DNA from 2 places in the Paenibacillus ottowii genome. Region 2 is predicted to be linked to the other one. Evidence: riboswitches for the same ligand, from Rfam matches in the RefSeq annotation. Region 2 holds a riboswitch; the other holds the start of a gene.
What was found. A riboswitch is a leader RNA that binds a small molecule or an ion and turns the genes downstream of it on or off. The one in region 2 is predicted to bind S-adenosylmethionine.

Region 1 (3,420 bases), 2.3 Mb from region 2:
AGCGACTCCACACCACCCAGACTTTCGGCAAACGCAATAAGCTTAATATGACGAAGCAAAGGCTCCACATAGCGAGCATCCTTTACTTTAAAAGAGAAAATCCCTGTATTTCCGCTGGATTGTTTATTTTGTATCTCACGACCCGGATGACCTTCAAGCCCCGGGTAAAATACTTCTGCCACTGCCGGGTGCGTCAATAAATAGTTAGACAACACTGTTGCATTATGCTCATGTCGATCCATACGCAGTGCTAACGTCTTCATCCCCTTCATCAACTGATAGCAGTCGCTTGGCGAAAGCACGGCTCCTATGGAATTGTGCAGAAAGGAAATCTCAGCTGACAGTTCTTTTCCTTTGGAAACAATCAACCCTGCCAGCACATCGTTATGCCCACCCAAATATTTGGTTGCGCTATGTACCACAATATCCGCGCCCAGTTCCAATGGTCGCTGGAAATATGGTGTTAGCAGCGTATTATCTACAATTGTAAGCAACTCATGTTGCGATGCCCATGCAGCCACCGCCTGAATATCAGTAATCATCATTAACGGGTTTGTAGGCGTTTCTATGAATACAGCTTTGGTATTGGGTCGACATGACTGTTGGAGTGCTTCAAGATCGTTTGTATCCACATAGCTTGCGGTCACACCAAATTTAGATAAAATACGCTCCAGCAAACGGTAGGTCCCGCCGTAAAGATCCAGCGATACAATGAGGTGGTCTCCCTGTCCAAACAATGCAAATACAGTTTGCAGCGCTGCCATACCTGAACTGCAAGCAAAGCCTGCATCACCAGATTCGAGTGCAGCAGCAGCCTCTTCCAATACCTTTCGCGTGGGATTAATCGTCCGAATGTAATCAAACCCAGTGCTTTGACCCAGACGGGGATGGCGGAACGCTGTAGATTGGTAAATCGGGTAATTCACAGCCCCGGTTACTGGCTCCTCAATGGAACCGATTTGTGCCAATCTGCTTTCGATTTTCCACTGTTTCTCACTCATATGAATCCTCCTGTTCACTTCCATAGTAGGTGCTATAACATATGCTGCAAAAATGGATGTCTAAGACTATACTGCTGCACTACTGCAAGGTGGTACTGTGTAAGGGTAAACGACAAGCCCCTTTTTAAATCTGGGGTCCGATATCATAAGGTGTTTCTTGGTATACATAATAGTTAAGCCAATTTGAAAATAATAAATTGGCATGAGCCCGCCAGATCGAGGGCGGTATGCGTTCAGGATCGTCGTTAGGAAAATAATTTTTGGGGACGTCAACATCCAGTCCTTTGGCCACATCGCGGTCGTATTCCCATTTCAGTGAAAGCGGATCATATTCTGAATGCCCTGTTACAAAGATTTGTCTACCATCAAGCGTGGCTACCAGGTACACTCCAGCTTCCTCGGATTCGGATAAAACCTCTAATTCGGCGATATGGTCAATATCTTCCCGCCGAACTTCCGTATGCCGAGAGTGAGGAGCATAAAACAGTTCATCAAAGCCGCGTAGCAGTTTCACTTTAGGTTTAATAACGGTGTGTGGGAATACCCCAAAGCATTTGCTGTCGAGCCCGTATTTTGGAACATTGAAATGATGGTATAAGCCTGCCTGTGAGGCCCAACAGATATGCATGGTCGAAGTAACATTTGTTTTCGTCCACTCAAAGATTTGCCGGATTTCCTCCCAGTAGGTCACATCCTCAAACTCAAGTTGTTCTACAGGGGCTCCTGTAATAATCATGCCGTCAAAACGACTGTTCTTGATCTCATCAAACGTTTTATAGAACATATTCAAATATTCTTGCGATGTATTTTTAGATACATGAGACTTCATATGCACCAACGTGACATCCACTTGCAACGGCGTATTGCCGACCAGACGCAACAGTTGAGTTTCTGTTGTTTCCTTTGTAGGCATCAAATTCAAAATGGCGATGCGCAACGGACGAATATCCTGATGATAGGCCAGGCTTTCATCCATTACGAAAATATTTTCGCCCTCCAGTACTTCCTTAGCAGGCAGTGTGTCTGGAATTTTAATCGGCATGTAAACTCACTCCTTGATCGGTAAGTTGTGCGAAAATCGTCTGGTAGAGATGCCGGGCATATAATAAAAAGACCTTTCTCGGTTAGAGAAAGGTCATATTTGTATCCATATGCGCCTCTCTCATCTGTCAGGGCTGCGCTCTTTGTACAAAGCGCGAGTCCTGCAAGAATTAGCACCGTGCGATTAAAATCGCCGGTTGCCGGGTATCATCGGGCTAGTCCCTCCACCTGCTCTTGATAAGATTTCGCTATATTCATTTTGCGTTCACAAAGTTCTTGTTGTTCACTTTAATGCATCGGCTGGGCTTCGTCAAGATGGGTTTGTAAATTTGTATCCTGCATTCACCTTTTGTCTACCTTTTCCATAGGTTAAATCATATCCCCTTATCGCAGAAGCTCATATGATTGCTGTTCATTTAGCCCTTGATTTTGCGCTTGAAAGGCCGTAGGTCGAGCGTTATACTATACAAGTGCTAATAGGCAAAAATATGGTGCAGCAGTGTAGTTGAGAGTGTTTTCTGCGGTACTGTGGCAACCTAAAAAAGAACATTTGTGAGGTGAATCCGGAATGGAAGGCGACCCGAGTCCGAATAGGCGGCGATCCCTGAACAACAGCATAGGAATGACTTCAGCTTGCCGAAAGACGGGACGCCAGGCTCTGCATGCTCCAAAAGCCTCCTGCTTTTGATGTTATGCACGCTTACCCGAACCGGCTAACTGGCAACTGAGTCCATTCCTTATGCTTAAGGTAAACGTATTTCCGTTACGACGGAGCATAAGGAGTGACTATATATGAAAATCCGTTTGGTCAACAACGGGGTTTTTACCCCTGTCGAAGAAATTGAAATGGCGCTCACTGCACCGGCAGAAGGCTTTTATTGGATTGATGCCGATGTCGAGGATCTGGCAGTGCTTCAGCCCTTATTTTCCATGCATGATCTTGCAGTAGAAGACTGTTTGAGTGAAGAAGAACAGCGCCCAAAGATTGAAATTTATGAAAGCCATTATTTTATCGTTGTAAATAGCATTCGTTTTGATGATGAAGAAATATTTTTGCGTGCTTTAAATATTTTTCTCGGCCGCCATTTTATCATTACGGTGACCAAGCAGAAAATCAATGAGCTTCGTACCCTCAAGCCTTTGTTGTGGGAGCAGGAAGTCAGCCAGCCTGACCGTTTTATGTATCTGTTGATTGACTTGATCGTTGACAACTATTTTCTGGTTGGTGACCGGATTGAGGTTCGCATTGAAAAGCTGGAAGAAGACATTCTAATGCATACGAAAAAGTCGCATTTGAACGAAATCATCGGCTTGCGCAGTGAGATTCTGTGGCTAAAAAAAGTGCTCGGTCCGCAAAAGGAAGTCATTAACACCCTGA
Region 2 (3,420 bases):
GCGGCCAGCAGGCCTGGAAGTGCTTCGCGTAACAGCACACGCCGGATAATTTGTCCTGTCGAGGCCCCCATCGCTTGTGCAGCCTCAATGACACCCTTGTCCACTTCACGCAGAGACGTTTCGACAAGACGTGCAAAGAATGGGGCAGCCCCGATAACCAATGGCGGGATGGTTCCCAGTACCCCGGTGGAGGTACCTACCAACGATCGTGTAAAAGGAATAAGTGCAACGATCAAAATGATAAATGGTACAGAACGCAAAATATTAACGATGAAGGATAATATAATGTATATCACCTTCATCAGAGTCAACGAGGAACGGCTTGCCAAAAACAACAATATACCGAGCGGCAATCCAATAACGAGGGTGAACAATGCAGATGCTCCGAGCATCTGAAGGGTTTCCAGCGTAGAATTCCCTAGCTCTTCCCAACTCACTTGTGAAAAATCAAGTTCGCTCATTGTCCGATCACCTCCACATCAAGTCCTTGCCCAGACACTTCGCGCAGCGTGTGCTCTATATCTGTAGGGTTTCCTTCAAAACGAACGATCAGCTGTCCATACGGTACGTTCTTAATCGTAGAGATGGTTCCCTGCAAGATTGCAAAATCAACCCCTGTACTTCGAGCCGTACGCGACAGAATCGCATCATAAGTTTTGCTACCCAAGAAGGAGATACGCACCACCTGCGCCGATTCCCCGCTACCTGCGGCTGCAATTGCTGCTTGCAACTCCTCGGGATGTTCTGCCTCCCGCTGGATAAAGTCCTTAGTCACCTGGTGCTGTGGCTTCAAAAATACTTCTGCCACCGGGCCCTGCTCCACGATATCCCCCTGATGAATGACGCCAACCCGATCACAAATACTTTGGATGACATGCATCTCATGGGTAATCAATACGATGGTCAAATTAAAGCGCTGATTAATATCCAGCAGCAATTTCAGGATAGAGCCTGTCGTCTGCGGATCAAGCGCAGACGTCGCTTCGTCACACAGCAACACATGAGGATCACTAGCCAGTGCCCGTGCAATTCCTACCCGCTGCTTCTGTCCACCTGAAAGCTGTGACGGATACTTTCCACTGTGTTCTTTTAGCCCCACCAGCTCCAGCAGCTCGTGAACTTTCTTGTCCACCTCCTGCTTAGGGGTGTTTACCAGACGCAATGGAAATGCAATGTTGTCATAGACCGTTGCTGATGACAACAAATTAAAATGTTGAAAAATCATTCCGATTTTTCGACGTTGCTTCTGTAACTGGGATTGACTTACAGTCACAAGGTTTACCCCATCTACCCATACTTCACCTGAAGTAGGACGCTCCAATAAATTAATACAGCGGATCAATGTACTTTTGCCCGCCCCGGAGTGACCAATCACCCCGAATATTTCTCCCCGCTTTATAGAAAGGTTCAACCCGGACAGCGCATCAACGCGTCGGTTACCTTTACCATAATGCTTGGTTAATTGCTTAAGTTCTATCAACGTGCTGCGACCTCCTTCACTTCTTCCTTACCCTTTTAACCAGTTGTCATCTCTCAGGATTGTATAAATTCGCTATTTATTTATACAAAAAAGCCCCTTTCACAGAATGAAAAGGGCCCCACCTTGCGAACCTTTTCTCATCTGCCAAAACCGCAATAACTCTAGCGGTTTTGTAGGAATTAGCACCATATGTTCCCTCCCGGTGCATTACACCGGGAAAGAACGGGTTGCCGGGCTTCATCGGGCCAGTCCCTCCACCTCTCTGGATAAGAAAAATATGTTAAACTCCAGCTTTAGCTGTCCGTTAGTTTATGTTAGAAATAATTCAAGCATTTTTCTGAAACTAGGTTTCAGTATAGTTAGTTTACATTGCTTTGTCAAAGGATATTTTCTGTCATAATTATGGGCGTACTGCCCGGTTCTCCCAATGTTTCGTAGTATAAGAAAAAACGTTGGACAGCGACCGGCACACCATTTCCAAACCCAACTGCAAATCTTCCAGATGGTGATCGAGGTCCTCCAGTTGGATTTTGCCATATAAAGCACGGTGTCGTTGCCAGAGATCATCCTGCATTTCCGTATTCATATAGTGTATCTCCGTATTTCGCCGCTTACGTAGCCGATTGATAGCATCGTTGTATGTGTCCTTGATGTCATTTAGATTATCGGTCAATGCAGGATGCATTTTGAGATACTTGAGCTGTCGCAACACAGTAAAATAAGAATAGTGCGCCTTATACTGCCCTGTTTTTAAATCATACAGGTCATTCATCCAGTTACCAAGCTTATCCAAAATGGAAAATACTCGCACAAACCCATCCTTATAAAAGAAAACATATAAAGCATAATCGGATTTTTCATCCTTGCTCATATCTTCGGCGTATCCGGCTTTTACTTTCATACGGAAGAAGGCGGCAGCATGATGGCTCTGCTCCAGTTCATCCAAAGACGACATCAGGCCACGTGTCAAAATTTCTGCCTTCCGAAAGTCATGCGTTGGATCACCACTGGTCTGAATTTGCCTTTCCAGCAAATGTAACATGTCTGACATGCTATTCATGGCATCCAGCAGGAGACCACTGTTTACACGTGGGGGCTCGCCCAACAGCTTGCGTATCATGCTCACGCCTCCTTCATATCTGTAAAATCCGGCTGTTCGATGCTTTAATAGGCGTCAAGCGAAATAACTCGTCCACCGTTGATCTACAAGTTTAACAATATCCTCACGCGGCAGTACCTCATCAGGGTAGCCCGGCTTCATGCGTGCATCCACTACAATCGGCAGCTTATAGTTCAGGTGATGCAGACGTACTTCGCTATCGGCGTACATATCTGTAGCCGGGTTGAAGCGTGTGAATACCGTCCACAGGAACGAGGCTTGGGAGCGCACGACTTCTTTGGCATCGTCCACGATAAAGACAAGCGGCCACTCTTGCTCACCAGCAGCTAACCGTTCCAACACACGTGCAGCGAGCTCAGGCTCCTGTTCAAAGGAGTCGCCCGAAACGACGAGACAACCTCCGCAATAGGGTTCGATGTCACGAATTCCCGGTAGATCGCCCCCCTCATAAGTGCGAGGCAATTCACGAACAGGCTCGCCTACTCCCATCAGAATTGCCTTACTGCCATGATTCAGCTTACGGCCCGTGTAATCGAGTGTATCGTGAGACGTATGGTTGAAAATAAACAAATCTCTTGCTGGATTAAACCGCTCCAGAATGGTTTCGAGCAGCAGGTTGAAGTCAGATAAATCGATCACCCGATCCGTCAACATCAGGAATTTAGTTAATGACAATTGGCCTTGTCCCAGAATCGTAAAGCCCGATACAAGCGCTTCACGGGAGTAGCTTTCACGTACGACTGCCGCTGCCAGTGCATGTACGCCTGTTTCTGCATATGCCCACAACGACTTGACGGAAGGCATCACAAGCGGATAGGCA

Region 1: another riboswitch for S-adenosylmethionine. It lies ahead of metA (homoserine O-acetyltransferase MetA); the one in region 2 lies ahead of ACQQ6X_RS20160 (methionine ABC transporter ATP-binding protein).

The regions. Positions count from the first base shown of each region.
Region 1 covers NZ_CP191577.1:2,012,238-2,015,657, forward strand. The annotation lists gene ACQQ6X_RS09580 (PLP-dependent transferase) at 1-1,001, opposite strand, end outside; gene metA (homoserine O-acetyltransferase MetA) at 1,126-2,043, opposite strand; SAM riboswitch class I at 2,161-2,286, opposite strand; gene corA (magnesium/cobalt transporter CorA) at 2,835-3,420, shown strand, end outside.
Region 2 covers NZ_CP191577.1:4,331,102-4,334,521, forward strand. The annotation lists gene ACQQ6X_RS20155 (methionine ABC transporter permease) at 1-461, opposite strand, end outside; gene ACQQ6X_RS20160 (methionine ABC transporter ATP-binding protein) at 458-1,480, opposite strand; SAM riboswitch class I at 1,615-1,753, opposite strand; gene ACQQ6X_RS20165 (Cthe_2314 family HEPN domain-containing protein) at 1,881-2,600, opposite strand; gene ACQQ6X_RS20170 (UbiD family decarboxylase) at 2,655-3,420, opposite strand, start outside.